Regions from separate parts of the Mesorhizobium sp. M0633 genome, predicted to be linked through region 3. Evidence: predicted binding sites of a transcription regulator. Region 3 holds the regulator's gene; each other region holds the start of a gene.
What was found. The regulator HrcA, encoded in region 3, represses chaperone genes, less so after heat shock. The targets are predictions, from matches to a motif close to GTTAGCACTCNCNNNNNGNGAGTGCTAAC.
Positions count from the first base shown of each region.

Region 1: a site for HrcA is predicted at 1,848-1,876, ahead of NKI47_RS03685 (co-chaperone GroES). Genes of this name have one in related genera too.
Region 2: a site for HrcA is predicted at 1,596-1,624, ahead of groES (co-chaperone GroES). Genes of this name have one in related genera too.

Region 1 covers NZ_JAMYQC010000003.1:23,506-26,753, forward strand. Annotated here, with positions in the region: gene NKI47_RS03670 (DUF3606 domain-containing protein) at 1-17, opposite strand, end outside; gene NKI47_RS03675 (DUF1488 family protein) at 68-442, opposite strand; gene NKI47_RS03680 (hypothetical protein) at 854-1,291, shown strand; gene NKI47_RS03685 (co-chaperone GroES) at 1,932-2,246, shown strand; gene groL (chaperonin GroEL) at 2,297-3,248, shown strand, end outside.
Region 2 covers NZ_JAMYQC010000043.1:56-3,303, reverse strand. Annotated here, with positions in the region: gene groL (chaperonin GroEL) at 1-1,183, opposite strand, end outside; gene groES (co-chaperone GroES) at 1,247-1,543, opposite strand; gene bioZ (3-oxopimeloyl-[acyl-carrier-protein] synthase BioZ) at 1,974-2,957, opposite strand; partial or broken gene NKI47_RS30450 (aminotransferase class III-fold pyridoxal phosphate-dependent enzyme) at 2,954-3,248, opposite strand, start outside.
Region 3 covers NZ_JAMYQC010000014.1:48,797-52,044, reverse strand. Annotated here, with positions in the region: gene rdgB (RdgB/HAM1 family non-canonical purine NTP pyrophosphatase) at 1-180, opposite strand, end outside; gene NKI47_RS16735 (VOC family protein) at 180-590, opposite strand; gene rph (ribonuclease PH) at 623-1,339, opposite strand; gene hrcA (heat-inducible transcriptional repressor HrcA) at 1,486-2,598, shown strand; gene NKI47_RS16720 (hypothetical protein) at 2,635-2,832, shown strand; gene NKI47_RS16715 (PQQ-dependent sugar dehydrogenase) at 2,932-3,248, shown strand, end outside.

The DNA.
Region 1 (3,248 bases), on a different contig from region 3:
GACTTGTCGTCTGCCATGACAACCTCCATGGGCGATCGCCTCGCCCAAACGTGTCAAGGATAATCCTCTAATCGACGGGGACAAGGACGTAGTCGCCAACCATGTCGAAACCGCACAACTCCGCGGTCGCAGGGATAAGCCGATCCCTTACGGGGAACGCTTTGCTCGTCCGCCGTTCGAAGCGTCGAGGTCTTCTGGGCTGGTACACGTTCTTGCGGCCGTGGGAGGAAGCTTTCCGCGCGACATCACGAATGGAGTCCCTTGATGCATCGAAGGTCGCCAAATAACCCGCTTCGGCTGTGGCTGCTTCCGGTTTTGCGTTCGCGAGCGCTTCAATCTCAATCAAGAACGGCATTTCAAACATGCCATCGTAGCCGAGAAAATGGAGGTATTGTCCGGCCTCGTCGTAGCTGCGGCTTCGGTTCGGAAAAGTCAGCGCCAAGGTTGAACATACCTCAAGCCGTCAAGAACCGCGTAGCGAACGTCTGTTGCAGGCTCGCGGCCTTGCGTCTCTTCGCATTGTGCGCGTTCAGAATTACGGCGGTTTCGAAGCTAAACTGCCACTCGCTTGATCCCGCTGCCCGGCCAGCGATGGAGCCGGGCTACTCCAGCACAGACTCTGCCGTCGATCACCTCGATCGGCACGGACTCCAGACCGACATCGTCGAACAGCCGCGCATTTGACCGCGTTCGCCAAATTAATGGCCGGATCTTTGCGAAGCCTCCGCATTTTTGTGGGGGGAAGCCCTCCCAGCATCATCGTGATTGGACTTCACGATCGGTCGGAGTCACGCTGGCCGCAGGTATAAGAAGGATATGGGTGGGCCAACTATCGTCCGAATAGGAGGCTAAAATGAAGCACCAGACGGTTGAGCAACTGCAGATCGTCGCCGAGATCGATCAGGACTACCTGCGCCAGGCCATGTCGCGCAGCGAACGTCTTGAACGCTGGGCGGAGCTCCTTGAACGGAACCCTGACCGGCGACTCTCGACGCTACACCAAACCGAGTATCAGCCGGTTAGATCACGCGGGGCCATGCGCGGCGACGGCTCGCCGATCTCAGTCGCTTTCGAGGATCCTGTCCTCCGCGCCGCCGGGTTGGAAAGCGACAACTACGGCGAAGCGAAGCGGTTCTTCGAACTGACCGACAGGCAATTGCATGAGATCATCTGCTATTGTCATTTCGGCGCGACGGTGAGCGCCGTAACGGCCGCCCGTCACATCCGTGCGGCGATTGCCCGGAGACAGCCCGGCATGTTCGCTCGGATGCGTGAGGCGTTCGTCGGATAAAGCCGGAGCCGTTTCGCAGCATCATTTTTGAAGCGGCTCGCATGGAAAGCCGCCGCCGTAGCGCGGGCAAGCGCTCCCCACGCGGGGAGGCTGCGTTGCATGAGGGGGTGCGGCTTTCCGCAGGAGCACGCCGACGCCCCTCCTGCATCTTTTCCATCCGAACCGGAAAGATCCCAATGCTGCCAGTACATCCGTGGTCAGCGCCGTGGTTCAAAGGCTCGAACAGAGCGACATGCGCGCCGGATAAGCGCTATACATTCGCTGTCGAAAATTCGGTGCTTCATGGTGGGTCGAAGGTCGCGGACCTATGTCGATCGGGACCGGGAAAGCCAAATCGTGCCAAATTTTCGCGAACTGTATATATCTCTCGATGCACATTCAATCAAGGCTCGATAAGTTTGTCTCGTAATTGCGGATTAATATAGTCTGTTGTCGGCAAAATTAAGAGGGATGAATTACAATAAAATTGCTTATGGCTCCGCCTTTCGGACGGCCAAAAGCGCCGGTAAAAACGACTGATTTCATTTCAAATATTTTCGGTTTGAGGAATTAAAAATTTGGCACTCCTATCATTCGAGTGCCAAAGGGGCTATGTTAAGTGTTGCAGTCGCTCTATGTGCGGCGGCAGAAAGAACCCCCAATGAAATTCCGGCCACTCCACGACCGCGTCGTCATTCGGCGCGCGGAAGGCGATACCAAATCCAAGGGCGGGATCATTATTCCCGACACCGCCAAGGAAAAGCCTCAGGAAGGCGAAGTGATCGCCGTGGGCCCGGGCTCGCGTGACGAGAGCGGCAAGCTGATCCCGCTCGACGTCAAGGCCGGCGATCTCATCCTGTTCGGCCAATGGTCCGGCACCGAGGTCAAGATCGACGGCGAGGACCTCCTGATCATGAAGGAGAGCGACATTTTGGGCATCGTCGAGAAGATCAAAGCGGCCAAGAAAGCCGCCTGACCGGGCGATTTCCGATCCCGCAATTTCAAGACTGAACTGGACGTAAAATCATGTCTGCCAAGGAAATCAAATTCGCTACCGATGCCCGCGACCGGATGCTTCGCGGCGTCGAAATTCTGAACAACGCCGTTAAGGTGACGCTCGGCCCCAAAGGCCGCAATGTCGTCATCGACAAGGCCTATGGCGCGCCGCGCATCACCAAGGATGGTGTCGCCGTCGCCAAGGAAATCGAGCTTGCCGACAAGTTCGAGAACATGGGCGCCCAGATGGTGCGCGAAGTGGCCTCGAAGACCAACGACCTCGCCGGCGACGGCACGACGACAGCCACGGTGCTGGCCGCTTCCATCCTGCGCGAAGGTGCCAAATTCGTTGCCGCGGGCATGAACCCGATGGATCTCAAGCGCGGCATCGATCTTGCTGTGGCTGCTGTGGTGAAGGACATTCAAGCCAGGGCCAGGAAAGTCAAATCTTCGGACGAGATCGCCCAGGTTGGTACGATCGCCGCCAATGGCGACGCGTCGGTCGGCGCCATGATCGCCAAGGCGATGAACAAGGTCGGCAATGAGGGCGTGATCACCGTCGAAGAAGCCAAGACAGCCGAAACCGAACTCGATGTCGTCGAAGGCATGCAGTTCGACCGTGGCTATCTCTCGCCCTATTTCGTCACCGATGCCGAGAAGATGCGCGCGGAGCTGGAGGACCCTTACGTTCTCATCCATGAGAAGAAGCTCGGCAATTTGCAGGCGTTGCTGCCGATCCTCGAAGCTGTGGTGCAAAGCGGTAAGCCGCTGCTGATCATCTCGGAAGACGTCGAAGGCGAGGCGCTAGCAACGCTGGTCGTCAACAAGCTGCGCGGCGGCCTCAAGGTCGCAGCCGTCAAGGCGCCAGGCTTCGGTGACCGGCGCAAGGCGATGCTGGAAGACATTGCCGTGCTCACCGCCGGCCAGATGATTTCCGAGGATCTCGGCATCAAACTCGAGAACGTCACGATCGACATGCTCG
Region 2 (3,248 bases), on a different contig from region 3:
GGTCCTTCTTTTCCTTGACTTCGACTTCCGTCGCGCCGCCGACGCGGATCACCGCGACGCCGCCCGCGAGCTTCGCCAGACGTTCCTGCAGCTTCTCCTTGTCGTAGTCCGACGTGGTCTCTTCGATCTGCTGCTTGATCTGGGCAACGCGGCCCTGGATCTCGTCCTTCTTGCCGGCGCCGTCGACAATGGTGGTGTTCTCCTTGGAGATCGACACCTTCTTGGCGCGGCCGAGCATGTTGAGGCCGACATTCTCGAGCTTGATGCCGAGGTCTTCCGAAATGACCTGGCCACCGGTGAGGATGGCGATGTCTTCCAGCATGGCCTTGCGGCGATCACCGAAGCCCGGCGCCTTGACGGCGGCGATCTTCAGGCCACCGCGCAGCTTGTTGACGACCAGCGTGGCCAGAGCCTCGCCTTCGACGTCTTCCGAGATGATGAGCAGCGGCTTGGAGGTCTGCACGACGGCTTCGAGAACCGGCAGCATCGCCTGGAGGTTGGACAGCTTCTTCTCGTGCAGGAGGATGTAGACGTCCTCGAGCTCGGCAACCATCTTGTCGGCGTTGGTGACGAAGTAGGGCGAGAGATAGCCGCGGTCGAACTGCATGCCTTCGACGACTTCCAGCTCGGTCTCGGCGGTCTTGGCCTCCTCGACGGTAATGACGCCCTCATTGCCGACCTTCTGCATCGCTTCAGCGATCATCGAGCCGACCGAAGCATCGCCATTGCCGGCGATCGTGCCGACCTGGGCAACTTCCTCGGAGGTCTTGATCTTCTTGGCAGCGTTGCCGAGAGCCGCGACGACTTCGGTCACGGCCAGGTCGATGCCGCGCTTCAGGTCCATCGGGTTCATGCCGGCGGCAACCGCCTTGTTACCTTCCTGGACGATCGACTGCGCCAGAACGGTCGCGGTCGTGGTGCCATCACCGGCGATGTCGTTGGTCTTCGAAGCAACTTCGCGGATCATCTGCGCGCCCATGTTTTCGAACTTGTCGGAAAGTTCGATTTCCTTGGCGACGGTGACGCCGTCCTTGGTGATGCGCGGTGCGCCGAACGACTTGTCGATGACGACGTTGCGGCCCTTGGGACCGAGGGTCACCTTCACCGCGTCGGCGAGGATGTTGATGCCGTGAAGCATGCGCTCGCGGGCGTCGCGGGAGAATTTTACGTCTTTGGCAGCCATTTTTTAGCTCCTGGCAGGGGCTTGGATTAAGCCCGAAGATTTAAATGAGGGTGAGGCCGATATTCAGCCGATGATGCCCATAATGTCGGATTCCTTCATGATCAGAAGGTCTTCGCCATTGAGCTTGACTTCGGTGCCCGACCACTTGCCGAACAGGATGCGGTCGCCGGCCTTGACGTCCAGCGGGACCAGCTTGCCGGCTTCGTCGCGGGCGCCGGAACCGACGGCGATGATCTCGCCTTCCTGCGGCTTTTCCTTAGCCGTATCGGGGATGATGATCCCGCCCGCGGTCTTGGATTCGGATTCGACCCGGCGTACGACCACGCGGTCATGCAGCGGCCGGAAATTCGACTTTGCCATTTTTGGATTTCCTTGGTGCGGATGTTGAACGGTGCTCCGTTGCCGGAGCATGCCTAGCACTCAGCCGAAGCGAGTGCTAACGCGGCAATGAGATAAGCCGCAGGCTCCTGCTAGTCAAGACGGAAGAGCAAAGAGCAAAGAGAAAAGAGAAGGCAGCAAAGAGAAGAGAGTAAAGAGCGTGTAAGCATCGAGCCTTTTATGTGAACAATGTCGGGTATCAGACATATATGGGGCGGCTCACCCTTTGTATTTGAGCTTTATTCAGATGGCACGAATGATGCAACGGGTGATGCATTTGATCTCATCCAGAGGCTCGCACGGGGTCGTGCTGCGTCAGCTCGGTCATGTCGAGCTTCAGAAGGCCATTTTGGCATTGGTTCTGTTGCCCTATCGCCATTCATGACCAGTCCTGCGCGCGTGAGCCGGCCGGCTAGATTCCAACCACGAGAGCGCCGCCGCTGAGACCCGCACCCGCCGCCGACAGAAGGATTTTCTCTCCAGGCTGGAATGGCTCCGTCTGGTTGGCGAGCGAGAGCGACAGCGGGATCGTCGCGGCCGAAGAGTTGCCGTATTCGGCAATCGTCTTGACAATTGCTTGGTCCGCGATGCCGAGGTTCCTCCCGACCGCGTCGAAAATCCGAGTATTGGCCTGATGCGGCACGAACCGGCCGAGATCGTGTGGCCGCACTCCGGCAGCGGCTAGAGCGCTTGTCGAGCAATCGGTCATCATCTCCACGGCCATTGCGAACACTTCGCGGCCGTCCGTCATCCTCATTCGGGTTTGCGCGAGATCGAGGTCACCGTGGAACGGCTTGTTGCTTCCTCCTGCGGGAATCTGGATCAGCCCGTATCGCGAGCCGTCCGAATCCACCGAGGCACCGAGAATGCCCCGATCAGCATCATCGCACTGACCGATCACCAGGGCGCCGGCGGCATCGGCAAACAGGACCGAGCTTGCGCGCTCGGCTGGATTGATGCGGCGGCTGAGGATGTTGGCGGCGATAACAAGGCTCGCTTTGCCGTGCAGACGGGTAAATCCGTCCGCGAACATGAGCGCGTAGATGAAGCCGGCGCAGGCGCCGGTCAGATCCACCGCGCCTGCGCGGCCAAGGCCAAGCTTGTGTGCGACCAGCGGCGCGCTGGGCGGCAGAAGATGGTCGGGCGTCGAGGTGGCAAGCAGCAGCAGACCGATGTCGTGGCGCGCAATGCCGGCGTTCGCCAGCGCCATGTCGCCGGCCTGCGCAGCAAGACCAGACAGCGTGTCTTCGTCGGTTGCCCAGAAGCGCGACCGTATCCCGGTACGCCTTTCGATCCAGCCTGGATCAAGACCGAGATTGCTCTCGATTTCGGCATTCGCCACCTTTCGCCCAGGCGCATGATGGCCAAATCCGAGAATGCGCGACGACTTGCTCATGGCCTGGACCCGAAGCGTTCGCCCGCCTCCTCAATGGCGTCATAGAGTCGCTCGAGCTCGTCGCCGGTGATGCAATAGGGTGGCAGAAAGTAGAGGACATTGCCGAGCGGGCGCACAAGTAGCCCTCGCTCGAGGAAGAAAGCGCGCAGTTTCGGTCCGATCTCGGCGAGATAACCTGCGGAACCGGTTCGCAGGTCGAGCGCCGCGATCGTGCCGGTCGCCCGGCAGTCGGTGAAGAAGCTGTTGTCGCGAAAGCGTCGAAACCCGGCGGCCTGTCTCTCGCTCAAGGCC
Region 3 (3,248 bases):
GGCGTTCTGCTCGAAAGTGGTGCCGGTCTCGTCCGGCTCCGGCAAGCCGTATTCCTTTGCGGACTTCGCTTCTATGCCGAATGGCGCCATCAGATCGGCGAATTCCCGCAATTTACCGGCATTATGGCTGGCGACGACGATCTTATGCCCGTCAAGCGAATGGACAGTTGGCGAATGCATCAGATGCCCCAGATTCTTGGCTCGGCGAATTCGATCGAATTGCCCGACGGGTCGCGAATATAGATCGAGCGGCCGCCCTGCGGCCATTCGAACTCGCTTTCGATGGCAATTTTCTTCGCCTCAAGATGCGCTTTCCAGCGTGGGATTTCATCCGCGCTTGCGGCGAAGCAAAGATGGCCCTGGCCGACCGCGCCATGCGGCGGTACTTTGAGCTTGGCGTCGGCCGGCGGCGGCACTTTGGTCGCCTCGGCATTGAACATAAGCAGCACGCTGTCGCCGCAGCGGAAGAAGAGATGCCTGCCATCGACCTTGCCGAGCAGATCGAGCCCGAGCACGCCCGAATAGAACCGTTCCGCGGCAGCAAGGTCCGTCACGTAGAGTGCTGATTCCAGGATTGCAGAAGGGGTCACAGGATCGCCAATCTCATCAATATTGACCGCAGCTAAGCCACCGCCATTTGCTGCAAGCTGACCAGGCGCTGAATACCTTTCTTGGCGAGCCCCATCAGCGCCGCGAACTGCTCTTCCGAGAACGGCTCGCCCTCGGCCGTGCCTTGGATCTCGACGATGCCGCCCTTGCCGGTCATGACGAAATTGGCGTCGGTGCCGGCCGAGGAATCCTCGATATAGTCGAGGTCGATGACCGGCTGGCCATCATGGATGCCGCAGGAGATCGCCGCAACGTGATCCTTCAGCACCTTGCCCAGGCTCGCCATCTGGCGGGTTTCCATCCAGCGCAGGCAGTCGTAGAGCGCCACCCAGCCGCCGGTGATCGAAGCGGTGCGCGTGCCGCCGTCGGCCTGGATCACGTCGCAGTCGACGGTGATCTGCTGCTCGCCGAGCGCCTGCAGATCGACCACGGCGCGCAGGGAGCGGCCGATCAGCCGCTGGATTTCCAGCGTGCGGCCGCCTTGTTTGCCGGCCGAAGCCTCGCGGCGCATGCGCTCGCCGGTCGAACGCGGCAGCATGCCGTATTCCGCCGTCACCCAGCCCTTGCCGGAGTTGCGCATCCAGCCCGGCACCTTTTCCTCCAGGCTGGCCGTACACAGCACATGCGTGTCGCCGAACTTCACCAGGCACGAGCCTTCCGCATGCTTGGAGACGCCGCGCTCGAAGGAGATGGGGCGCATTTCGTCGAATTGGCGTTTGGAAGGGCGCATTCAGGCTTCTTTCTTTCTTCGGAATCTTGGCCGGGGAATCTTGGCCGGCTTGTAGCCGCACGGGGCGTGAGGCGCAAAGGAAAATGGACCGGTTGCGCCGACACCGCGGAAGTCTATATCTTCGGGGCGGAGGTTTTTGGCTCGAAATGACAAAGGCAGTCGATCCCGGTTTGCAGTCGCACGTGCTCCCGTCGCACGCGCTGCAATCGCCCGCGCTTCAATCGCTCGACATGCGTTCGCGCGACATCTTCCGGCGCATCGTCGATTCCTATTTGAGGGATGGCGAGCCGGTCGGTTCGCGCAGCCTGTCGCGCATCCTGCCGTCGTCGCTGTCGCCGGCCACCATCCGCAACGTGATGAGCGACCTTGAGCATCTCGGCCTGATCTATGCGCCGCACATTTCGGCTGGCCGGCTGCCGACCCAGGCAGGCCTGCGCTTCTTCGTCGATGCTTTCATGGAACTTGGTGACCTCTCCGACGAGGAGCGCCGCACCATCGAGGCCCAGGTGCGCGCCTCCGGCTCGGGCGCGACGCTGGAGCATATGCTGACCGAGGCCAGCCAGATGCTGTCCGGCATGTCGCGCGGCGCCGGCCTCGTGCTCGCCGCCAAGAATGAGGTGGCGCTTAAGCACATCGAATTCATCCAGCTAGAGCCGACCAAGGCGCTGGCCGTGCTGGTCTCGCAGAACGGCGACGTCGAAAATCGCGTCATCGATCTGCCCGCCGGCATCACCATCTCGCAATTGCACGAAGCCTCCAACTTCCTCAACGCCCATATCCGCGGTCGCACCCTGGCCGAGGCGCGGGTCGAGATCGCCCGCATCAAGGAAGAGACCAGGGCAGCCCTCGACACGCTGTCGCAGGATCTGGTCGAGAAGGGCCTGGCGGTCTGGGCAGGCGCTGAAAGCGGCGTGCCTGGGCGGCTTATCGTGCGCGGCCGCGCCAATCTCCTGGAAAACGTCACTGCCCAGGCCGACATAGAATTGCTGCGGCATCTGTTTGAGGATCTGGAGACGCAGGATGGGCTGATCCAGCTTCTCGACCTCGCCGAGGCAGGCCCAGGCGTGCGCATATTCATCGGTTCGGAAAACAAGCTGTTTTCGCTGTCTGGCTCCTCGCTGGTGGTGGCACCCTATCGCGACAAGGACGCGCGCGTCGTCGGTGCGCTCGGCGTCATCGGGCCGACGCGGCTGAATTATGCGCGCATAGTACCGATGGTCGACTATACCGCGCAGCTGATTTCGCGCATGCTGAGCTAGGAGCCGCCGCGGGCCTGCCGCAAGGAGGAGAAAAGAATGGCGCTGGAATCGTTCAAGGCCCAGATCAGTCTGCTGCTCGAAGAAATGATCAACCAACCAGAGGATCAGCACGAGGTGCAAGAGCAGTTGCGCGAGAAGCTGCAAGAGATGCGGGCGATGGGTTTGCCGCTGCCGGCCGATCTGGTCGCGCTGGAAAAGCGCCTCGACGACGACTTTTACGCCTCGGGCAACTGAACGGGTTCGGCTTCAAATCCTCGTGTGCTGGACGGCCGCTTGGAACGATCAATACCTGATGCCGTTTGCCCTGTTCGAGGCGAATCCCGGAGGACGTTGATGATCCGATCTGGCGGCTTTGCGGCCGTTGCCGCTGCCCTCCTTGTTGCGACACCGGCAGCCGCCCAGCAGGCGGACCAGAATGTGCTCAAAGGCGAAGCCGCGTTTGGCGATTGGCACGCCGACAGGCCTGGCGTCAGACGCCTGATTGGGCCGCGAGACATGCCGGCAGCCGACCCCGCCCAATCCGCTTCGAACGGCGCCGGCGTGGCGGAACGGCCCGAGAGCGCCAAGCCAGAATTGCCGTCGGGCTTTTCGGCTGAAATGATCGCATCCGGCATCGTCAATCCACGTGTCGTGCGCGTCGCTCCGAATGG